2 regions of the Lysobacter sp. HA35 genome follow, and region 2 is predicted to be linked to the other one. Evidence: riboswitches for the same ligand, from Rfam matches in the RefSeq annotation. Region 2 holds a riboswitch; the other holds the start of a gene.
The links. A riboswitch is a leader RNA that binds a small molecule or an ion and turns the genes downstream of it on or off. The one in region 2 is predicted to bind cobalamin.

Region 1 (12,106 bases), 1.1 Mb from region 2:
GACGATCACGCGATCGCCCGGCGCGAGGCCTCGATCGACGATCCACTTGCCGTCCTGCTGGCGATCCGCACCGACGTCCTTGCGAGTGACCTTGTTGTCCGCGCCGACGACGTAGACGTACGCGCCCTGCGCATCACGCAGCACGCCGGCCTGCGGCACGAGGTACACGCCGTTCTGCAGGCCCAGCGTCGCGCGCACGCCGACGTAGGTGCCCGGCAGCAGGCGACGGTCGTGGTTCGGGATGCGTGCGCGCAGCGACACCGCGCCCGTGGCGGGATCGACCACGCTGCCTTCGAAGTCGAGCGTGCCGCGTTCGGTATTCATCGAACCATCGGGCAGCACGATCTGCACGTCGCGATCGGCCGGCTCGCCGCTGGTCTGCGCGCGACGCAGCTGGTCGAGTTCCGCGACCGAGATGGAGAAGTTCGCGTACAGCGGATCGATCTGGTCGACCGTGGTGAGCAGCGTCGCCGTGCCCTGCCCGACCAGCGCGCCTTCCGTTACCTGCGCGCGACCGGCGCGGCCGGAGATCGGAGCACGCACCGTCGAATAGCCGAGATTGATGCGCGTGCTCGACAACGCGGCGCGCGCCTGCTGCACGGCCGCCGCGGCGGAACGTTCGGCCGCGAGCGCGTTGTCGACATCGGACTTCGCGATGTACTGCGTCGGTGCGAGGCGACGCGCGCGTTCGGCCGTCGCATGCGCGTTCGTGTAGCTCGCCTCGGCCTGCGCGACCGCGGCCTGCGACTGGCCGGTCGCCGCGCGCAGTTCCGCCGGGTCGATCTCGAACAGTGCCTGGCCTTCGCTCACGTCCGCGCCTTCCTCGTACAGGCGACGCTGCACGATGCCCGGCACGCGTGCGCGCACGTCGGCGCTGCGGAACGGCGCGAGTCGACCGACCAGATCCTTGCTCAGCGGCAGGGCCTGCGGCGCGACTTCGACGACACCGACTTCGGCCGGCGGCATCGCGCCTCCGGGGCCCATGCCCTGCTGCTGTGCGTCGCCACCCTTGCAGGCAGCGAGGCCGAGCGACAGGACGCCGGCCGCGACGATGAGGCGCGTGTTGGAAATCATGCGGGGGCTCCGAACGAGGCTGCAGGCCAATTTGTGCACTGCGGAGTATAGCTATGCCCGAAGCGGCTGCCCGGGCGGAAAGTCATGCGCGACCACCGCGACGACGCACGGTCGACATCGGTCGTTGCATGGGCATGACACAGTCAACGCACGAAAGCGGCGCATCCGGCCGCAGGGCTGCGCGCTAGACTTCGCGCATGACCTTCACCGCCTCCACGCTCGACGGCACCAAGCCCGAGCAGTACGCGCAATTGCTCGAGCAGGCGCATGGCCTGCTGCACGGCGAGCGCGATCGCATCGCCAATGCGGCCAACCTGTCGGCGCTCGTCTACAACGCGTTGCCTTCGCTCAACTGGGTCGGGTTCTATTTCTTCGACGGCACCGAACTCGTCGTCGGCCCGTTCCAGGGGCTGCCCGCCTGCGTGCGCATTCCGCTGGACAAGGGCGTCTGCGGCGCCGCGGCGTCGACGCGCGAAACACAGCGCGTGCCCGACGTCCACGCATTCCCCGGACATATCGCCTGCGATTCGGCGTCGCGTTCGGAAGTCGTCGTCCCGCTGATCGCGCGCGACGGTTCGCTGATCGGCGTGTTCGATCTCGACAGCCCGGAACCCGATCGTTTCGACGCCGACGACCAGCGCGGCCTCGAAGCGATCGCGCACGCCTTCGTCGAATCCCTGGGCTGAGCCATGACCGACGCGCCGAAAATGCTCAACATCGGCGGCAAGTCGGCGGCGTGGCTACGACAGGTGGGCCTGCGCACCTGGGACGACGTCAACGCGATCGGCGCGGTCGATGCGTACCTGCGCGTCAAGCGTGCGGGCTTCAAGCCCAGCCTCAATCTTCTGTATGCACTCGAAGGCGCGCTGACCGGTTGCCACTGGCAGCAGGTCGACATCGAGCGCCGCGCGGAACTCACCGCGCTCGCGCAGGCCGGCGTCGCGCTGCTGCCGTCGTCGCGACGCGGCCCGCCGGCGTCGGAAGTCACGACCACGATGGGCGACGCCCACCAGCCCGAACCGGATGTCGAAGCGCCTGATGCGCTTTCGTTCTGAGCGACGCCGCGCGCGGCACCGTGCTTTCCCGTAGACTTCGCGCCGCTTTCGGGTGACCTGCGATTCGCAGGTTGAAACGGGAAGCCGGTGACGCGCACTGCGCCAGCCCGGCACTGCCCCCGCAACGGTAAGCGAGTCAATCCGCGGCATCGGCCACTGTGACGTCATGTCACGGGAAGGCGCCAAGGAGGGATGCGAAGTCGGCATCCACTCGCGAGTCCGGAGACCGGCCCGATTGTCGACTGGTTGCGATGCGGAGGGCATTGCGGCGGCTCGCGTCGCCTTGCTGCGCCGTCGTCCCGCTTCCGCCTTCTCCTCGCGATTCCTTATGACCGCACGACGTGGGGTCGTGCACGCCGGAGAAGTACCGCAATGACGTATCGCCTCATCACCCTCGCCATCGCCGCGTCGATGGCGACGCCCGCTTTCGCGGACGACGCGACCAAGCTCGACACTGTCGTGGTCACCGCGAACCGCGCGCCGGTCGCCGTGCGCGACGTGCTTGCGCCGGTCGAAGTCATCGACCGCGCCGAGATCGAACGCAGCCAGGCGCGTTCGCTGCCCGACCTGCTGCGCGGCCGCGCCGGCATTTCGATCGGCAACCAAGGCGGGCTCGGCAAGCTCACCACCCTCTTCATGCGCGGGTCCGAATCCGACCACGTGCTGGTGCTGGTCGACGGCGTTCGCATGGGTTCGGCGACGTCCGGCCTCGTCGCGTTCCAGGACATTCCGGTCGAGCTGATCGATCGCATCGAGATCGTGCGCGGCCCGCGTTCGAGCCTGTACGGCAGCGAGGCGATCGGCGGCGTCATCCAGATCTTCACCAAGCGCGATACCGGCGCGCTGACGCCGCGCATGTCGATCGGCGCGGGCAGCCGCGATACGTATGAGGCGAGCGCGGGGTTTGGTGGTCGTGTGGGACGTGGTTGGTTGGGCGCGGATTATTCGCATCAGGAGACGCGTGGGTTCGATTCGTGCCGTGGTTTCTTCGATCCGGTGACGTTCGACGGTGCCGGTTGCTTCACGAACGAACCCGATCGCGACGGCTACACGCGCGATGCGCTGTCGCTGCGCGGCGGTATCGACATCGCCGACGGCTGGAAGGCCGACGCGAACGCGCTACGCGCCGAAGGCGACAACGAATACGACGGCTTCTACAACCGCTCGAAGGTCGTGCAGCAGGTGATCGGCGGCGGCGTGACATGGACGCCGTCGAGCAATGCGTCGCTGCGACTGCAGGCCGGTCGCAACCGCGATGCGTCGGACAACTTCTCCGGCGCCACGTTCCAAGGCGACTTCGCGAGCAATCGCGACACCGCGTCGCTGCAGGGCGACTTCACCGTCGCCGAAGGGCAGCGTCTCAGCGCAGGTGCCGAGTGGCAACGCGACCGCATCGACGGCACCACGCCCTACGCGCTGAAGCAACGCATCGATCGAGCGGGCTTCGTGCAATACCAAGGCGATTTCGGTGCGCTCGACCTGCAAGCGAGCGTGCGCCACGACGACAACCAGCAGTTCGGCGGCCATTCGACGGGCAATCTGGCGTTCGGCGTCGCGTTCGCGTCGCAGTGGCGCGTCACGCTTGGAGCGGGCACTGCGTTTAAGGCGCCGACGTTTAACGAGCTCTACTACCCGTGCTGCAGTAACTCTGCGCTGCAGCCGGAAAGCTCACGCACGATCGAAGCGGGCGTCGCATGGAGCGGTGCGGTCTCCGGCGCGCGTCTCGACCTGTACCAGACCACCGTCGACGATCTGATCTCGTACAGCGCGGCCTCGCTACGTCCCGAGAACATTTCCCGCTCACGCCTGCGTGGCGCCGAGCTGAGCGGCAATACGACGCTCGCGGGCTGGACGGCATCCGGCAGCATCAGTTGGGTGGATGCGAAGAACCGAAGCGACGGCCTGTCCGGCTTCCTGCTGCCGCGCCGCGCACGCGAAAGCGCGCGCCTGGATCTGGACCACGACTTCGGCGCGTTCCGCTTCGGCATCACAGGTGCTGGCGAAGGCGCGCGTTACGACGATCTCGGCAATACGCGTCGCCTCGGCGCGTTCGCCACGTTCGACCTTCGCGCGGAATACGCGTTCACGCCCGCGCTGCGCCTGCAGGCGCGCGTGGAGAACGTGTTCGATCGCACGTACGAAACCGTCGAGTACTACCGCCAGCCGGGCCGCGGTCTGTTCGTCACCCTGCGCTACGCGCCCACGCCGTAACCGCATCGCGACCGTCGGCAGATGCCGGCGGTCGCGTCAGTGTCGCCCGGGTGCAGGCACCAGTCGCGCGAGGCGTTCGTAGTCGATCGACAGGCCGGTCATGTCCGGGCGCACCGCGCGCAATGTGCACACCAGCTCGCCGTAACTGTCGGCGAGTTGTGCGAACAAAGTGGCGTATGCATTACGTCCGCCATCGGCGATACCGGCGTACGCACTGCGGCCGATGTCGATGAAGTAGCGGACGTCGACGCGTCGTCGCTCCGCAAGCGCGGGATACAGGCCCGCGATCAACAGGCAGCGGTCGCCGACATCGCGCAATGAATCGTCGCGTGCGCGACCGGTGAGCGACTGCGCGTGCAGCCATTCGATCGCCTGCGTGCGCGCGAGCAGGTGGCCGTCGCCCTGGTGCCTGAGCAGCACGAAGACGAGGTAGCTCTCGCGCGATTCGTCCAGCGCGCAACCGGCGCGCTCGCCCGCTTCATGCACCAGCGTCTGCCACAACTCGGCAGGCGCGCCCCGACGCAATTCGACCATCCCCGGACCTCCGTCGCCAAAGACCCACAACCTGGCTATCGGCCCGCGCGGGGCCGACTGGAGACAAGAATTAACTGGCGTCCGGTGAACGCTTCGAAACCGCGACGTGCGTCAGCGGCGATAGACCCAGTGCCGCGACAGCAGGAAGCCGATCACGCCGAGGATGAACTCGACGCCCGGCTTGGCGAGCCACGCCCAGTGCAGGCCGACGCCGCGATCGATCGCGCCCAGCGACCATGTGCTGACGATGGTGGTCGACACCCACATCACCATGTAGCGCGTGAATTGCGGACCGCCCGGCGCGGTGTCGCCATCGCCGAAGGTGAAACGCCCGTTCATGCGGAAACCGAGCATCGCGCCGGCGATGCGGCCGATCACGTTCGCGATCTCGATGCTCATGCCGGCATGGCTCAGCGCGACCACGACGGCCCAGTCGACCAGCCACTGGATCAGGCCGATGGTGAGGTAGGCGCGGCTTTGTCGGCTGAGGCTCATCGTGGACCGGGTGCGGGAAGGCGCCAGCACTTTACCGGGCCGACGGTCAGGATCGGGTGGGCGGCGGTGCGGGCCAGGCCTGCACGGCGCGCGGGGGTTGCGTCTTGTTCACGCAGAAGCACGATGTCGATGCGGTTCGCGCGCAGCAGCTGGGCCCACGCGGCGCCGGTCGGGTCGGCGTCCGCCTGCATCGCCGCCGTATTCAGGCGCGGCGAATACCAGAGCGTCGTGCGCCCGCGGCCGGCGAGCTCGGCATGCGCTGCGCCGCCGAGGTCCAGCACCGTGGCGTCCGGCGCGAGTGTGCGCAGTTGCGCGTTGGCGACTCGCTCGGGCGCGTAGCGCGCAAACAGCGGCGCATCACGGCCGCCTGCGACGAGCGCGTGCTTGATGCCGCCCGTGTGCAGGATCCATTGCGAGTTGGCTTGGAACGCGAGATCGAGCACGCACAGTGCGATGCCCAAGACCGCGACGCGACGCGGCGGGATGACGTGCTGCATCGCGACGACCGCGATCGGAATCATCAACACGATCCCGGGCACAACGTACCGCGCGTAAGCGATCAGCATCATTGGCGCGGCGATCGCGAAGAGCGCGCAGACGGCGAGCACGCGGGTGCGACGGTCGATCAATGCAGCGATCGCGGCGCCCGACAGTGCGATGAGCGCGAAACCGATGCCGCCGTTCCAGCCTTCGAGGTGCGCGCGCGTCATGAAGGTCATCGACCACGGCAACGGCACGCCAGGCAACGTGTGCCAGCGTGGATCGTTGAAGTCGACCGGCGCGAAACAGGGTGAGTGGAAGAAACCGTTCAGTAGCGGCAGCACCGGGTTGCCGCAGGTCAGCGTCGCGTAGGCGTAGCTCGATCCGGCGACCGCGAGGAAGGCGAGCGTTGCGACGAGCGCTCTACCGAGGCGCATGTCCTTTCGACGCCGCCATGCGGCGATCAGCACCAGCGGCGCCGCGGCGAGCAGATGGATGGACTTGAGGCCCGCGAGCAGGCCCGCGAGCACGGCGATCGCGATCAGTCCGCACGCACCGCTTCGCGGTTTTGTCGCAAGACATGCCAGCGCGAGCATCACCGCCATCGCCGGCAGCTCGGTCTGCATGCTGCCGGCGAGTGCCGCGATGGGCGGCAGCGTGGCAACGAGTGCAACGGTCAATGCGCGCGTTGTCGCGGTCGCACCGAGCGACGCCGCAAGCCTCGATGCACCGATGACGATTGCCAGCAACCACATCGCATCGACGGCGCCGCGCGCTTCCTGCCGCGCGATCACCTGCACGATGCCCTGCACGACATCGCCTGCCCACGGCGCGAGCGCCCAGACCTGCTGCGATGCGTCGAGCGCATAGCGCCCGTGCTCCATCAATTGCCACGGCAGCCCGAGGTGGTAGGCGAGATCGTCGTACTGCAGCGTCGGCAGCCACGCGCCCGCAGAAGCGAGGCCGACGGCGAGTGCGGCGCCGCTCCATGCGCGTGGTGACTCGTCGATGGTCGAACGCCATGCGTCGCGCGTTTGGCGCAGCACGCCGAACAGCGCGTGCCGACGAACAGCGATTAACGCGACGAACACCACGACATACAACCAAGGCGAATGCATCGGCGCCGGCAGCAACCAGCCGACGACCCCGGCAATCACCGCCGCGCCGACGCAGAACGCCGTCGCGATGTCGTCGACGAACCACGTACCGATCGCGACCGCACCGGCCGCCAGCAACATCGTCGCCAGTACCGGCACCGGCCCGGCCATCACCAGCAGCGCGATGAACCCGACCAGCGCGATGCCATCCGCAATGCGGCGCCTCGCCACGCGCGCCACGCCCCACGCGATCGCCAGCCACAGCAGCGCGAGCACCAGCGATTCGCCGAACCGCGCGGCCGGCAGTGCGGCCCACATGCGGTGACCGACGAAACCCGCCACGCACGCGAGCGCGCCCGCTTCGACGAGGCGTCGGTGGAGAAGGACGCCGGGCGTCGGGGGCAGAGGCGATACGGACACGGGCGGGGATGGTAGAGGCTCGCCCGCTGCTTGGGCAGCCGCGCCTGCCGGCCGTCACCGGCGCGACCGTTAGAATCCTCCGTCCACCCTGCCGCCTGTGACCGCCATGTCCGCGCCCCTGCACGTCGTCATCCTCGCCGCCGGTGAAGGCAAGCGCATGAAATCCGCGCGCCCGAAAGTGCTGCAGCCGGTGGCGGGCATTCCGATGCTGCAGCACGTCGTCGACACCGCCCGCGTGCTCGAGCCGGCCGGCATCCACGTGGTCTACGGCCATCACGGCGAGCAGGTGCGCGCCGCATTCGACGGCCAGTCCGACCTCGACTGGGTCGAGCAGACCGAGCGCCTCGGCACCGGCCACGCCGTGCTGCAGGCGATCCCCGAAATCGATCAGGACGCGCGCGTGCTCGTGCTGTACGGCGACGTCCCGCTGATCCGCACGCATACGCTGCAGACGTTGCTCGAAGCCGAAGGCCGCATCGCGATGCTGGCCGCCGAAGTCGACGACCCGAACGGCTACGGCCGCGTGATCCGTGACGCCGCAGGCAAGGTGGCGCGCATCGTCGAGCAGAAGGACGCGACCGATGACGAGCGCCAGATCACGACGATCAACACCGGCATCCTCGTTGCCGACGCCGCGCCGCTGCATCGCTGGCTGACGCACCTGACCAACGACAACGCGCAGGGCGAGTACTACCTCACCGACGTGTTCGCCGCTGCCGCGGACGAGTTCGGCCCGGCGGAGATCGTTCTCGTCGACGATCCGATCGAAGTCGAAGGCGCGAACGATCGCTGGCAGCTGGCGCAACTCGAGCGCGCCCTGCAGCGCCGTTGCGCACATGCCCTGTGCGTGGCCGGCGCGACGCTCGCGGATCCGAATCGTTTCGACCAGCGCGGCACGGTGCGCGTCGGTATGGATGTGTCGATCGATGTCGACGTCATCCTCGAAGGCGAAGTCGAACTCGGCGACGGTGTGCGCATCGGACCGTTCACCCGGCTGAAGGACGTCAAGCTCGGCGCGGGAACGGTAGTGCGCGCGCACTGCGATCTCGAAGGCGTGGTCGTCGATGGCGCCGCACAAATCGGCCCGTACGCGCGACTTCGCCCTGGCACCGTGTTGGCCGACGGCGTGCACATCGGCAACTTCGTCGAAACGAAGGCGACGACCATGGGCATCGGTAGCAAGGCCAACCACCTCGCCTACGTCGGCGACTCGGTGGTCGGCAGCAAGGTCAACATCGGCGCGGGCACCATCACCTGCAATTACGACGGCGCGAACAAGCACCGCACGACGATCGAGGACGGCGCATTCATCGGCTCGAACTCGTCGCTCGTGGCGCCCGTCGTGATCGGCGCGAACGCGACCGTAGGCGCGGGCTCGGTGATCACCAAGGACGCACCGGCGGGTGAGCTCACCGTCGGCCGCGCGCGCCAGGCCACGCTGGAAGGCTGGCAGCGCCCGACCAAGACGCCGAAGTGAGCGACGGGTTCATCGTCAGCACCGATCGGGCACAGGTCGATGTCGACCTGGTGCATCGCTGGCTGTCGACGCAGTCGTACTGGGCGCCCGGCATTCCGCGCGAGACCGTTCAGCGATCGGTCGACAATTCGCTCTGCTTTTCCGGTCTGCTCGATGGTCGGCAAGTCGCGTTCGCGCGCGTGGTCACCGACTTCGCGACGTTCGCCTATCTTGCCGACGTATTCGTGCTCGACGAGGTACGTGGCCGCGGCTATGGCACGCAGCTGATGGATGCGGTGTTCGCGCATCCGCAGTTGCAGGCCCTGCGCCGGTTCATGCTCGCGACCCGCGATGCGCATGCGCTGTACGCGCGCTACGGATTCACGCCGCCAGTTAAGCCGGCATCGCTCATGGAGCGCTACTCGCCCGACATCTACACGGCGACGCAGCCAGGCTGATCAGGCCGGAAGCGTCATCGATACGCACAGCCCGCCATCCTGACGATTGGCGAGCGACACGCGCCCGCCGTGCGCCTCGGCGATCTCGCGAACCAACGCCAGCCCCAGGCCCGTGCCGTTACGCTTGGTCGAATAGAACGGCAGCAGCGCATTCGCGAGCACCGCCTCGTTCATGCCGTGTCCGCGATCGAGGACGTCGATGCGCCATGCATCGGGCAGGCGTCGCAGCATCAGCTCGACGCCGTCATGTGTCGAACCGGATTCATGCGCGTTCTTGAGCAGGTTGAGCAGCGCCTGCTCCATCTGCGCGATGTCGATGCGGGCAACGCCGTCGATGGTCGTCTCGCCCTTGAACGGCACCTGCGCCTGCAACTGCGCGAGAAAGCGCGACCACTCGACCGTCTCCAGCCGCGGCGCCGGCAGCTTGGCGAAGCGTGCGTATTCGCGGATGAAGCCTTCCAGGTGACGTGCGCGTTCCTCGATGGTGGACAACGCGATCGGCAGCCGCTCGTACTGTCCGCGACGCACCAGCTCCGCGCCCGAATGCGCGAGCGATGCAATCGGTGCGAGCGAGTTGTTGAGCTCGTGCGAGATCACGCGAATCACCTTCTTCCAGGTCTGCACTTCCTGCCGGCGCAGCTCGGCGGTGAGCTGGCGGAGCAGCACGAGTTCGTGTCGACCACCGTTGAGGCGGAAGTGACGACGCGAGAGGTGGTAGATGTCCTCGTCGTCGTCATCGCCGACGGTGAACATCGCGTCGCCGCCGCGCTCGAAGGCATCGCGCAGCGCTTCGGGTGATTCGGCAAGCAGGTCGTCGAACGTGCGGCCTTCGAGGCGACGGCCTTCGCCGAGCATGCGACGCGCGGCGAGGTTCGCATGCACGACATGGCCGGATGGCCCGACCAGCACCATCGACACCGGGGTGTTCTGCACCATCGTGTCGAGCAGCAACTCGCGCTGCACGAGCGCGACGCGTTGCTCGCGCAAAACGTCACCGAGTGCATTGTGGCTGTCGACGAGCTCCTGCAGCTCGCCATCGCCGTTCCAGGTGATGCCGAAGCTGAAGTCGCCGTCGCGATAGCTGGCCACTGTGCCGGCAAGCGCGCGGAACAGCGAACGCATGGGCGCGAGCACGCGACGCACGTGGTAGGCGAGTAACGGCAGGTCCACCAGCACGCCGAGCAGCATCGACACGCCGAACGCATGAAACACGTAGCGGTACAGCGCCAGCGCGAGGGTCGACGCGACCAGCGCATGCAGCGCTGCGACCAGCGTGAATGCTGCGGTCAGCGGGAGGCGGCGCCGGCGCACTTCGCGCGCTCCAACAAGTCGTGGCAATGGCGGCTCATGGCCGCGCGATTCCCAGCCGCTCCATGCGGCGATAGAGCGCCTGACGGCTCAGGCCGAGGTCAGACGCAGCCTGCGCGACCACGCCGGCATGGCGGGTGAGTGCCGCTTCGATACCCGCGCGGTCCGGTTCGTCATTGGTGACGGCGACGACCGGCGTCGGAAGACCGAGATCACGCGCTTCGATGGCATCACCGCGTGACAGCAGTGCCGCACGCTGCACCACGTTGCGCAGCTCGCGCACGTTGCCAGGCCATGCATGCGCGAGCAGGGCGCGCTCGGCATCGGCCGCAAAACGCCTGCCGCGCGGCAGGAAATGGCGCGCGAGCGGAATGATGTCGTCGGTGCGCTCGGCGAGCGCGGGCACACGCACTTCGACCGCGTTGAGTCGATAGAACAGGTCCTGCCGGAACTGGCCCGAAGCGATCATCGACGGCAGGTCCGCATTGGTGGCGCTGACTACGCGTACCTTGACCGTGCGCTCGCGATTTCCGCCAAGTCGTTCGAAGCGCCCGGTTTCCAGCACGCGCAACAGTTTCACTTGCCCGGCGGGCGGCAGCGTGCCGATCTCGTCGAGGAACAGCGTGCCGCCGTCGGCGGCTTCGAACTTGCCTTCGCGTGCTCGCGTGGCGCCGGTGTACGCGCCCGCTTCGGCGCCGAACAGTTCGGCTTCGATCAATTCGCCCGGCAGCGCGCCGCAGTTGAGCGCGACGAACGGGCCGTCCTTCACTGCCGAGTTCGCATGCACGATCTCCGCGAATTTTTCCTTGCCCGCGCCATTCGGGCCCGTGATCAGCACGGGCAACTCGGAGCGTGCGACCTGGCACGCGAGCGACAACGCGGCTTCGGTCATCGCATCGGCGAACACGACGTCACGCAGGTCGAACTCGCGCGTGAGTGCTTCGCGACGACGGCGTTCGGACGACAGTCGACGCCCGATCTCCTGCCGCGCCTGCGACAGCTCCAAAAGGTTGTTGACCGACGCCATCAGGCGCCGGTCGTCCCACGGCTTTCCGAGGTAATCCGCTGCACCCGCGCGCACCAGATCCACCGCGGCGTCGAGATGCGTCCACGCCGTGAGCAGGATCACCGGCAGGTCCGGATGCCGCGCGCGGATTTCGGCGAACAGCGCGCGGCCCTCCTCGCCCGACGTGGTGTCCGCATGGAAATTCATGTCCTGCACGACCAGGTCGACCATCTCGCGATCCAGCAGCGCGAGGCCTTCCTGCGGCGACGACGCCGGCACCGTCTCGATGTCGTGCAGCGAGAACAGCACCTCGAGCGCGGTCGCCACCGCGGGGTTGTCGTCGATGACGAGCACGCGGGCCATCAGTGCATCGCTTCCCGGTGCTCGAATCGATCGTGGTCGGACATGATTTCCCCTGCAGGCATCAGGCGCTGCGCGTGGCGATGGCCGGCGGAACCGCGGCCGCGCGCGACGCCGGCCCGTACACCGCCAGTATGCCCAAGCCCCACAGC
Region 2 (12,106 bases):
GCGGCGTTCGAGGTAATGCGCAGGCGGCGCCAGCAGGAACGTGAAAAGGATGGCGAGCGCCACCGGGATCACGATCACCTTTGCCCAGTACAGGAAGCCGAGCACCAGCGCGGCGCCGACGAGTACCGGCAACGCACGGTTGAGGTTGGATTGCTCGGCCACACGATCCCCTTCGCCGGGAATCCGGCCGCGCCCTTATGCGCCGTGGGGCGTCAAGGCCGCATGCAGCCGCTTGATGGTCAGCCGCGCGGGTCGCGCCAGACCAGCGAGGCCATGCGTCCGGTGCGGCGGTCTCGACGATGCGAGAAGAAGCGCGCGGGCTCGGCGATCGTGCTGAGGCCGCCGCCGAAGATGGCGTTCTCGGCGAGGCCCGCAGCGATCAGGCGCGTGCGCGCCAGTGCATAGAGGTCGACGCGCCAGTGGCCGGGACGCGTGGCGACGAAGGCGGACGCGGCGCCGGCGTCCTTTTCGACGAACGCGTCGTAAACGTCTGCTCCGATTTCATACTCCACCGGCCCAGCCGCGGGGCCGAACCACGCGATCAGGTCATCCGGCGACGTCCGCATCGCGGCGACCGTCGCCTCGAGCACGCCGTCGGCCAGCCCGCGCCAGCCTGCGTGCGCGCCACCGACCTCCGATCCGTCGCGCGCGGCGAACAGCACAGGCAGGCAGTCAGCGGTGAGGATTGCGATGACGACGCCGGCATCGGATGTCACCGCGGCGTCCGCCTGAGGTTCGTCGGTCGGCGCGTCGTCAGCCGTGAATCGAACAACCTCGACGCCGTGCACCTGCCGAAGCCAGCGCGGCCGCGACGGCAGCGCGAGCAGGTCGACGAGTTCACCGCGGTTGGCGTCAACGGTGATCGTGTCATCGCCATCCGCCGCGTACCGATTGCCGAGGTTGAACGTGTCGAACGGTGCAACGGAACGACCGGCACCAAAGCGCAGCGTCGTCCCGCCATGCACACCGGCGGGCACAGGCCAGTCGGCGTGCAGGAACGCGGTCACCGCGTGCGTTCCTCGTGCTCGCGCTGGTCGGTGCGCAGTGCATCGACGAGCGCGCGCAGGTCGGCCGGCACCGGTGCGGTGCAGCGCACCGGCTCGCCGGTAGTGGGATGCACGAATTCCAGCGTCTCGGCATGCAGCGCCTGGCGCTTGAACGCGCGCAGCGTTTCGATGGTTTCCGGCGATGCGCCGCGCGGGAGCTTCAACGGGCCGCCGTAAAGCGGATCGCCCACGATCGGATGCTTGAGGTGCGCCATGTGCACGCGGATCTGGTGGGTGCGGCCGGTTTCGAGGCGGCATTCCAGCAGCGTGTGCGCACGGAAACGCTCCCGCAGGCGGAAGTGCGTCACCGCGTCCTTGCCGTCGTCGCGCACGGCCATGCGCAGGCGGTCGCGCGGATGACGGTCAATCGGGGCATTGGCGGCGCCGCCGGATACCAGCGCACCGACGACGACCGCGAGGTACTGGCGATGCACCTGTCGCGCCGAGAGCTGGTCGACCAACGACGTATGCGCCTGCAGCGTGCGAGCGATGACCATGACGCCCGAGGTGTCCTTGTCGAGCCGATGCACGATGCCCGCGCGCGGCAGCGCCGACAGCGAGGCGTCGCGATGCAGCAGCGCGTTGACCAGCGTGCCCGCCGGGTTTCCCGCGCCCGGGTGCACGACGAGGCCGGCGGGCTTGTCGATCACGATGACCTCGGCGTCCTCATAAAGAACGTCGAGCGCGATGTCCTCGGCCGGGGCGTCGGTCTGCACGCCGATCTCGGCCTGGACCGTGACGTGCTCGCCGCCGCGCACCGGATCGCGCGGACGGACCTCGCGGCCGTCGAGCCGGGCCTGCCCGGTCTTGATCCAGCCGGCCAGCCGCGAGCGCGAATGCTCGGGGAACAGCTCGGCCAGGACGGCATCGAAGCGGCGCCCGGCGCTGGTATCGGGGACGCGGGCTTCGAGGGTGATCGTGTCGGACATCGGTGGCCTTGTTCCTTGCGGCCCGCCAGCGCGGGTCGGTTAAGACGGTCCTGCTATTATCCGGCCTTCCTGTCTCCCGATCCGGCATCCGTCGATCCCATGAGCTATCGCTCCGCCTTCCGCCCGTCGCCCGTGTCCCTCGTCCGTGGCCTGGCGGTCGCAGTCCTCGCGGTCTCCCTACTCGCCGGCGCCGGTTGCGCGCGCTTCCGCCACAAGGGCGACTCGAACGAAGGCGTTCCGGTCGAGACCCTGTACCAGAAGGGTCACAAGTCCATGGTCAACGGCAACTGGTCCTCGGCCGAGGAGACGTACAAGCGCCTCATCGCCCAGTACCCGTACGGCCCGTACACCGAGCAGGCGCAGATCGAAACCGCCTACGCGCAGTACAAGGCCGGCCAGCACGATGACGCGATCAGCACCATCGACCGCTTCATCCGCACCTACCCGACCAACCGCAACATCGCGTACCTGTACTACCTGCGCGGCCTGGTGAATTCCTCGCGCGACGCCGTGTTCCTGCAGCGCGTATGGCACCTCGACCCGGCGCGCCGCGACCTCGCTACGCCGCAGCAGGCGTACAACGACTTCGGCATCGTGGTCGAGCGCTACGGCAACAGCCGTTACGCCGCCGACGCACGCGACCGCATGGCCAAGCTGCGCGACATGTTCGCCCGCTACGAGATGGAAACCGCGCTGTACTACCTCGAGCGCCACGCGGACGTCGCCGCGATCGACCGCGCGAAGTACGTGCTCGAGAACTATCCGCAGTCGAGCTACCAGAACGACGCGATCGCGACGATGGCTTCGGCGTATACGTCGCTCGGCAACACCACGCTCGCCAACGACGCGCGCGCCGAGCTGCAGAAGGCGGATCCGAACCACGCCTACCTCAAGGGCGAGTGGCCGGATTACCCGAGCCACCTGCGCCGCCTGAACCCGTTCGGTGGCGACACGTCCAAGGTCGGTCACTGATCGGTCGCAGCACCGCGTCGACGAACGCCGCCTCCGGGCGGCGTTTTCGTTTCCGGCATCGATGCGTCAGCGGTAGCCGTTGCTGATCGGGTATCGACGCTCGCGGCCAAACGCGCGCGGCGTCATCTTCGGGCCCGGCGCGGCCTGGTGGCGCTTCCACTCGGAGATGCGCACGAGCCGGAGCACGCGGTCGACCGTCGCATCATCGAACCCTGCGACAACGATCTCATCGCGCGACTGCTCGCCGTCGACATAGCGCTCGAGGATCGCGTCGAGTACGTCGTAAGGCGGCAGCGAGTCCTGATCCTTCTGGTTCTCGCGCAGCTCGGCCGACGGCGGGCGGTCGATGACTTCCTGCGGGATGACGGCGTCGACCGTGTTGCGCCAACGCGCGAGCGCGAACACGTCGGTCTTGTACACGTCCTTGATCGGCGCGTAGCCGCCGCACATGTCACCGTAGATGGTCGCGTAACCGACCGCGTACTCGCTCTTGTTGCCGGTGGTGAGCAGCAGGCCGCCGAACTTGTTCGACATCGCCATCAGCGTGCCGCCGCGGATGCGCGACTGCAGGTTTTCTTCGGTCGTATCCGGCGCGCGGCCTTCGAACACCGGTGCCAGCGTTTCGAGGTAGGCCTCGAACGGCTTCTCGATCGGTACGGTCAGCAGGCGCACGCCTTGGCGTTCGCATTGCTCGGCCGCGAGGTCGTTCGACATCCCCGCCGTGTAGCGCGACGGCAAGCGGACTGCGGTGACGTTCTCCGCACCCAGCGCATCGACCGCGATCGCCAGCACCAGCGCCGAATCGATACCGCCCGAAAGCCCCAGCCACACCTTCTCGAACCCGTTCTTGCGGCAGTAGTCGCGCGTGCCGCGCACGATGCCGCGCCATGCGAGGCCTTCGCGGCTCTCGTCGTCCTCCGGCGTCCAGCGCACCGGCTTGAACGCGCCTGCAGTCGGATCGAAGTCCACCACCAGCCATTCCTCGCGGAACGTAGCTGCGGCCGGATGCACGTGCCCGTTCGCGTCCGCGACCACCGACGCGCCATCGAATACGACGTGGTCCTGCCCACCCACGACATTGAGATAGGCGATCGCCGTACCCGACTCCGTCGCGCGCTCGGCGAGCAGCGCGTCGCGCGTCATGTGTTTGCCGTGCTCGTAGGGCGACGCATTCGGCACGACGACGACCTGCGCGCCGTCCTTCACCGTTGCGGCCAGCGGCTCGGGGAACCACAGGTCCTCGCAGATCACCACGCCGACCTGCACGCCATCGACCGCGACCACGCAGGTTTCGCCATCGGGGTCGACGGAGAAATAGCGGCGCTCGTCGAACACCTGGTAGTTCGGCAGCTCGCGCTTGCGGTAGGTGCGTTCGATTTCGCCGTCGCGCAGCACACTTGCCGAGTTGTAGACGATCGCGCCGGCGGTTTCCGGCCAGCCGACGACTGCGGTGATGCCGTGCGTGGATGCGGCGATGCGGCGGATCGCGGCGTCGCAGTCGGCGAGGAAGCCAGGCCGCAGCAGCAGGTCTTCCGGCGAGTAACCGCTGACCGCGAGCTCGGGAAACACGACGAGCGCGGCGCCGTGCTCGTCGCGTGCGTGCGCGATCATCGCTTCGATGCGCGACGTGTTGCCGGCGGCGTCGCCGACCGGGAAATCGAACTGGGCGAGTGCGATCCGCAGGGCCATGGCCGCTCCTGTGAGAGCGGCCGATTCTACGCGCCGGCCGCGCAGGGTCCGTCGTCGAGCGGTTCGACCGGTGCGGGCCGACCGTTCGCATCTAGCGCGATCATGCTGAAGCGGCCGCGCGTGCACAGATGCCGCGTGCCGGCATGTGGATCCTCGGTGTGCAGCTCGACGTCGACCTGCATCGAACTCCGGCCGACCTCGGCGACGCGTGCGACGAGTTCGACCAGTTGCCCCTGCCGCACCGGAACCCGGAAGTCGACCTGATCGGACCGCGCGGTCACCACCGTGCGCCGCGCATAACGCGTCGCCGCGACGAACGCGGCCTTGTCCATCCACGCCAGCGCCTGTCCGCCGAACAACGTCCCGAGATGGTTCGCGTGGTCGGGGAAGACGATCTCCCAGAGCCGTGCCTCGCGCGGCGCGTCAGAAGGCGGCATCGAAGGCCACCTGCCCGCTCACGCCGACCTGGTAGGCCGAGACGCGGCGCTCGAAGAAGTTCGTGAGTTCCTGCACGTCCTGCAGGTCCATGAAGGCGAACGGGTTGCGGCTGCCGAATTCCGGCGCGAGCCCGAGCGACTGCAGGCGCAGGTCGGCGACGTACTGCAGGTAGTCACGCATCTCGCGCGGCGACAGCCCGTTGACGCCGCCGGACAGCACATCGTGGGCGAACGCGGCTTCGACATCGACCGCCTCGCGCAGCATGGCGCGCACGTCGCGCTCCATCTCGGCGTCGAACAGGTCGGACTCTTCGTCGCGCACGGTGCGGATGACCTCAAGTGCGAATGCCATGTGGCCCGATTCGTCGCGAAACACCCAGTTGGTGCCGGCGGCCAGACCCGGCAGCAGCCCGCGCGAACGCAGGAACCAGACGTAGGCGAATGCGGCGAAGAAGAACAGGCCTTCGATGCAGCAGGCGAAGCAGATGAGGTTGAGCAGGAACATGCGGCGGTCGCCGCGCGTTTCGAGCCGATGCATCTGCTGGATGGAGTCGATCCAGCGAAAGCAGAAATCGGCCTTGGCGCGGATCGATGGAATGTTCTCGATGGCATCGAACGCGGCGGCGCGCCGCTCGACGTCGGGCACGTAGGCGTCGAGCAGCGTCAGGTAGAACTGCACGTGCAGCGCTTCCTCATAGAGCTGCCGCGACAGGTACATGCGCGCTTCCGGCGCGTTGATGTGCTGGTACAGGTTCAGTACGAGGTTGTTCGACACGATGGAGTCGCCCGTGGCGAAGAACGCGACGAGGCGTTCGACGAGATGGCGGTCGGCCGGCGTCAGCTTGTCGCGCAGATCGTTGACGTCGATGCCGAAGTCGATCTCCTCCACCGTCCACGTGTTGCGCACCGCGTCGCGATACATGTCGTAGAACGCGGGATAGCGCATCGGGCGAAGGGTGAGGTCGAAGCCGGGGTCGAGCAGGCGGGTGGCGGTCATTTCGATTCCGGAGGCGCGATGCATTGCATCGCGAGAAAAAGGTGCAGGGGCAACGGGCGGCTTCCATGCGCCGCATCCATGCGCGCGATCCCTCGCGCCCGGCGTTCCCTCGGCGACTCCTGTCGTCGCCCGTGCCCCTGCATTGAGCTGACGTCAGCCCCGCGGAGGCGCCGGATATCGACGCCTCCGCGAAGTGACGGACTGGACGGTTACTGGCAGGCCTCGCAGGTCTCCGGGTTTTCCAGCGAACACGCGACGGCCGCCTGTGGTGTCGCGATGCTCACCGTGGCTTTCGCGATGCGCGTGGCCGGGCGCGAGCGCAGGTAATACGTCGTCTTCAGGCCCGACTTCCACGCGTACATGTACATCGACGACAGCCGCCCGATGTTCGGGCTCTCCATGAAGAGATTCAGCGATTGCGACTGGTCGATATACGCACCGCGTGCGGCGGCGAGATCAATCAGTGCCTTCTGCGGCAGTTCCCACGCCGTTCGATAGACGTCGCGCAGCGGCGCGGGAATCGCGTCGATGGCCTGGATCGAACCTTCGCCCAGCTTGATCGCGTCACGCACCTCCTGCGTCCACAGGCCGAGCTTCTTCAGCTCGTCGACGAGATAGCGGTTGACCTGCACGAAGTCGCCGGACAGCGTCTCGCGCTTGAACAGGTTCGACACCTGCGGCTCGATGCATTCGTAGCAACCGGCGATGGACGCGATGGTCGCGGTCGGCGCGATCGCGATCAGCAGGGAGTTCCGCAGCCCATGCTGCGCGATGCGCGACTTGAGCGCGCCCCATGCGGCGTTCTGCGTCGGCACTACGCCCCAAAGATCGAACTGCAGCTCGCCGTTTGCTGCGCGCGTCTCCGAGAAGGAAGGATGCGCGCCGTGCTGGTCGGCCAGTTCGCAGGACGCGTCCAGCGCCTGCAGATAGATGGTTTCAGCGACTCGCGTCGACAGCGCCAGCGCCTCGCTTGAATCGAACGGCATCCGCAGCTTGAAGAACACGTCCTGCAGACCCATCACGCCGAGCCCGACCGGCCGCCAGCGCAGGTTCGAGCGTCGCGCCGATTCGATCGGATAGAAGTTGAGATCGATCACGCGGTCGAGCTGGCGCACCGCGACGCGCACCGTTTCCGCGAGCTTGTCGAAGTCGAAGCCGTGTTCACCGACGTGCTGCGCGAGGTTGATCGAGCCGAGGTTGCACACCGCCGTCTCGTCCGCGCTGGTGACTTCGAGGATCTCGGTGCACAGGTTCGACAGATGCACGGTGCGGCCCGGGCCGACCTGGTTGCATGTACGGTTAGCGGCGTCCTTGAAGGTCATCCAGCCGTTACCGGTTTCGCCGAGCACTTTCATCATGCGCGCGTACAGCTCGCGCGCCTTCACCGTTCGCGTCGCGAGCCCCTGCTGCTCGGCCTGCACGTAGGCCCGCTCGAACGCGTCGCCCCAGAGGTCCGGCAGCTCGGGCACGGCCTTCGGATCGAACAACGACCAGTCGCCGTCGGTGTCGACGCGACGCATGAAGAGGTCGGGAATCCAGTTGGCGAGGTTGAGGTTGTGCGTGCGGCGTGCCTCGTCGCCGGTGTTGTCGCGCAGTTCGAGGAACTCCTCGATATCCGCGTGCCAGGTCTCGAGATAGATGCACGCGGCACCCTTGCGCTTGCCGCCTTGGTTCACCGCGGCGACCGATGCATCGAGTGTCTTCAGCCACGGCACGACGCCGTTGCTGCGCCCGTTGGTGGAACGAATCAGCGAACCACGAGAGCGAACGCGGTGGTAGGCCTGTCCGATGCCGCCGGAGAACTTCGACAGCTGCGCGACGTCGCCGTAGCGGGCGTAGATATCGGTCAGCGAATCCTGCGGCGAATCCAGGAGGAAGCAGGACGACAACTGCTCGTGCCGCGTGCCGGAATTGAACAGCGTCGGCGAACTCGGGATGTAGTCGAGCGACGCCATCAGCCGATACAGCTGCAACGCGCCCGACGGCGTGTCGGTCAGCGCGACGGCGATGCGCATGAAGAAGTGCTGCGGTGTCTCGATGACGTGGCGACGATGCGGATGCTTCAGCAGGTAGCGGTCGTACAGCGTGCGCAGGCCGAAGTATTCGAAGCGCTGCGTCTGCGCGGTGTCGATCGCGTCGTTGAACTTGCGCGCGTTCGCCTCGACGACCTCGCGCACGCGGTCGTTGATCAGGCCGAGATCATGACCGAGCACGATCGACTGCGAGAACGAATAGACGCCGAGGCCGGCGACCTCCTTGTCGATGTACGCACTGAGAAGTCGCGCGGCGAGGCGCGAGTACTGCGGCTCTTCCGTGGTGAACGCCGCCGCGGTGTGGATCGACAGCTCGTCGAGTTCCCGCGTGGTCGCGCCGTCGTATATGCCGCCGATGGTCTTGAGCGCGACGCGCATCGGGTCGATGTCGTCGAGCCCCGTCGAGCAACGCTGCACGGCGCGCACGATCTTGGCGACGTCGACCGGCTCGCGCCGGCCGTCGCGCTTGGTCACGGTCATGGTCGCCGGTGCATGCGGCGGGGTCAGTGCGAAGTCGGACTGTGCGTCGTCGACGTCGGGCGCGGCGGTGGTGACGAGTGTTTCGGTGGTCATGTTTCCTCTCCGATGGCGATGGAGAGGAAGCGAAAGCGGCGCACGCAACGTCCTGCGCCGGCCCCCGCCCCCTCGGGCGAGCCGGCATCGACATGGACGAGACGGACGGCGACGGGCGCGGGCCCGAAGACCGGCCCGTCCCTCCCACGAGGACGCCTGGCCAAGCGGCGGCACGCGGCCACCGATCGAGGCAGGTCTTCGGACTCGTGGACTACGGCGACCGGAGTCGCCACCTACTGCGCGTCGCTTCCCAGCCCGAAGGCCAGTGCCAATGACGCGGGTCGTTTCCACTTACCGCTGCGGGGCAGTCCCGGATTCCCACCGGGTTCCCTATTAAGCCGCTCCTGGCAGGAGACGGCGCCTTCGATGGGCACAACATATGCGGCAAGGCCCCATCCGTCAACGCTAGATTTTGTGGTCGGGTCGCGACGCCGTTGCATGACCGTTAGCGGCGAGTAACGCACGAATCGTGAAGACCCCGAAGGGGCGGCCGACAGGACGTCGGCCGTCGCCACCCGAGCCAGGATGGCGAGTGTGGCGATCGCGGTGACCTCGCCCGATCGCGAGCTGTAGATTCGTCGGGGAAGGTGCTTTCTTTGGTTACTTTCTTTGCACCAGCAAAGAAAGTGACTCGGGCGCGCCAGCGCACGAAACGACTTTGACGCCCAGACCGAGACCAACGTCGACGTGGATGCCTATGTCTGTGTCGACGAAAATTCGAATGTAGACGCTGGACAGCGCGGCCCCGCCGCAAACAAAAAGGCCGCCCGAAGGCGGCCTTTCGTGTACCGAGAAGCGGTCGAATCAGCCCGCAAGCTTCTTCGCAATCGCAGCACCCAGATCGCCCGGCGATTTCACCGTGGTGACGCCCGCCTTCTCCAGCGCTGCGAACTTGCCTTCCGCCGTGCCCGAGCCGCCCGACGCGATCGCACCGGCATGGCCCATGCGCTTGCCCTTCGGCGCCGACGCACCGGCGATGAAACCGACGACCGGCTTCGTCACGTGCTTGGCGATGAACTCGGCCGCTTCTTCCTCGGCCGAACCGCCGATCTCGCCGACCATGATGATGCCTTCCGTCTGCGGGTCGTCCTGGAACCAGCGCAGCGCGTCGATGAAGTTGGTGCCGTTGATCGGATCGCCGCCGATGCCGATGCAGGTCGACTGGCCGAGGCCGACGTCGGTGGTCTGCTTGACCGCTTCATACGTCAGCGTGCCGGAGCGCGACACGATGCCGATCTTGCCCGGCATGTGGATGTGGCCCGGCATGATGCCGATCTTGCACTCGCCCGGCGTGATCACGCCCGGGCAGTTCGGACCGACGAGCACCGTCTCCGGATGCTCCTTCAGCACGTTCTTCGCGCGCAGCATGTCGAGCACCGGGATGCCTTCGGTGATGCAGACGATGACGCGGATGCCCGCGGCCGCGGCTTCCATGATCGCGTCAGCCGCAAACGGCGGCGGCACGTAGATCACGGACGCATCGGCGCCGGTCTTCGACACGGCTTCGGCGACGGTGTTGAACACGGGCAGGCCGAGGTGCTCGGTACCGCCCTTGCCCGGGGTAACGCCGCCCACGACCTTGGTGCCGTAGTCGAGCATCTGCTGTGCGTGGAAGGTGCCCTGCGAGCCGGTGAAGCCCTGCACGATCACCTTGGTGTTCTTGTTGATCAGAACGGACATTGCGAGTCCCTTGTGTAGCCCGGACGAGCGAGGCGCGCCCGGGAAATCTTGCGGTGGTCGAACCCGGGCGCGGCCTGTGGCCTTGCCCGGGCTACGGCGACGTCAGGCGGCCTTCTGGACCGCAGCGACGGCCTTCTTCGCACCGTCGTTGATGTCGTCGGCGGCCGTGATCGCGAGGCCGGAGTTCTTCAGAAGCTCCTTGCCCGCTTCGACGTTCGTGCCCTCGAGGCGCACGATCACCGGCACCTTGACGTCGACTTCCTTGACGGCCGCGATGATGCCCTCGGCGATCATGTCGCAGCGGACGATGCCGCCGAAGATGTTGACGAAGATCGCCTTCACCTTGTCGCTCGACAGGATCAGCTTGAACGCTTCGGTGACGCGCTCCTTCGTAGCACCGCCGCCCACGTCCAGGAAGTTCGCCGGCGAACCGCCGTTGAGCGAGATAACGTCCATCGTGGCCATGGCCAGGCCCGCGCCATTGACCATGCAACCGATGTCGCCGTCCATCGTGACGTAGTTGAGGTCGTACTTCGACGCCAGCACTTCCGTGTCGTCTTCCTGGCGCGTGTCGCGCATGGCGACCAGCTCCGGATGACGGAACGACGCGTTGTCGTCGGAATCGACCTTGCCGTCGAGCACGGCGAGGTCGCCGTTGGTGAGGATCGCGAGCGGGTTGAGTTCGACCAGCGCGAGGTCCTTCTCCATGAACAGCTTGAACAGGCCGGTCATGATCTTGGTCAGCTGGCCGACCTGCTTGGCGTTGAGGCCCATCGCGAAGCCGAGGTCGCGGCACTGGTACGGCTGCAGGCCTTCGACGTAGTTCACGTGCAGCGTCTGGATCGCCTCGGGCTTCTCGTGCGCGACCTGCTCGATGTCCATGCCGCCTTCCGCCGAAGCGATGAAGGTGACGGTCTTGGTCGAACGGTCGACGAGCACCGACAGGTACAGCTCCTTCGCGATGTCCGTGCCTTCGGAGATCAGCACCGAATCGATCGGCAGCTCGACGCCGGCGGTCTGGTACGTCGCCATCTTCGTGCCGAGCATCGCCTTGGCGTACTGCGCGACCTCGTCGAAGTTCTTCGCGAGCTTCACGCCGCCCGCCTTGCCACGGCCGCCTGCATGGATCTGGGCCTTGACGACCCACAGATCGCCGGGGATCTGCTTGGCCGCCGCCACCGCCGCATCCGGCGAGCGGGCGACGATGCCCATGGGAACGGCGATGCCGTATTCGGCAAAGAGCTGCTTTGCCTGGTATTCGTGGAAATTCATGCGTCACCGAAGGATGGACGTGGGGCCCGCGCGCGAGAGCGCACCCGGAGGCCGGCGCGAGGGGGCAGTATTGTCGCCGATCGGGCGGGGCCGGGCAAAACCGGTGCAGCCGGCGAGCCGCGCGGAATCGGCCACCTATACTCGGCCGACCTGCCGTCGGACGTGCGCCGTGCCCTTCAGAACCGTCGTCACCCCGCTCGACGCCGACCACGTCCTCTACCGCGAACTGCGGCTTTTCAACCTCTACCGGGCGCTCGAGGCGGCGCTGCTGGTCTTCGTGATCTTCGGGCCGTTCGCTTCTACGCTCGAGCCGCCGCGCTATGAGCTGCTGTCGCGCTCGGTGGTGATCGCTTACCTCTTCGTCTCGCTGGTGATGCTGGGCCTCGGGCGACGGATGGATGTGCGCGTCTCGGCCGGTGTCGGCATCGCCGCAGATCTGTTCTTCGGCATCCTCGCGATGCATGCCTTGCCATCCGCG

Region 1: linked by a shared signal. The riboswitch ahead of btuB (TonB-dependent vitamin B12 receptor) and the one ahead of ACVWZN_RS09975 (ribonucleoside-diphosphate reductase subunit alpha) in region 2 are both predicted to bind cobalamin.

Annotation. Positions count from the first base shown of each region.
Region 1 is NZ_JBSSDY010000001.1:3,134,044-3,146,149, reverse strand. Features, by position in the region: gene ACVWZN_RS15365 (efflux RND transporter periplasmic adaptor subunit) at 1-1,074, opposite strand, end outside; gene ACVWZN_RS15360 (GAF domain-containing protein) at 1,272-1,760, shown strand; gene ACVWZN_RS15355 (TfoX/Sxy family protein) at 1,764-2,129, shown strand; cobalamin riboswitch at 2,163-2,378, shown strand; gene btuB (TonB-dependent vitamin B12 receptor) at 2,502-4,340, shown strand; gene ACVWZN_RS15345 (hypothetical protein) at 4,377-4,874, opposite strand; gene ACVWZN_RS15340 (GtrA family protein) at 4,986-5,369, opposite strand; gene ACVWZN_RS15335 (hypothetical protein) at 5,366-7,366, opposite strand; gene glmU (bifunctional UDP-N-acetylglucosamine diphosphorylase/glucosamine-1-phosphate N-acetyltransferase GlmU) at 7,473-8,843, shown strand; gene ACVWZN_RS15325 (GNAT family N-acetyltransferase) at 8,840-9,280, shown strand; gene ACVWZN_RS15320 (sensor histidine kinase) at 9,281-10,591, opposite strand; gene ACVWZN_RS15315 (sigma-54-dependent transcriptional regulator) at 10,626-11,957, opposite strand; gene ACVWZN_RS15310 (ABC transporter permease) at 12,019-12,106, opposite strand, start outside.
Region 2 is NZ_JBSSDY010000001.1:1,999,250-2,011,355, forward strand. Features, by position in the region: gene ACVWZN_RS09940 (AI-2E family transporter) at 1-162, opposite strand, end outside; gene pgeF (peptidoglycan editing factor PgeF) at 240-1,007, opposite strand; gene rluD (23S rRNA pseudouridine(1911/1915/1917) synthase RluD) at 1,004-1,975, opposite strand; gene ACVWZN_RS09955 (outer membrane protein assembly factor BamD) at 2,075-2,947, shown strand; gene ACVWZN_RS09960 (NAD+ synthase) at 3,014-4,636, opposite strand; gene ACVWZN_RS09965 (acyl-CoA thioesterase) at 4,663-5,073, opposite strand; gene ACVWZN_RS09970 (ribonucleotide-diphosphate reductase subunit beta) at 5,060-6,070, opposite strand; gene ACVWZN_RS09975 (ribonucleoside-diphosphate reductase subunit alpha) at 6,280-8,676, opposite strand; cobalamin riboswitch at 8,849-9,057, opposite strand; gene sucD (succinate--CoA ligase subunit alpha) at 9,481-10,356, opposite strand; gene sucC (ADP-forming succinate--CoA ligase subunit beta) at 10,459-11,628, opposite strand; gene ACVWZN_RS09990 (sensor histidine kinase) at 11,798-12,106, shown strand, end outside.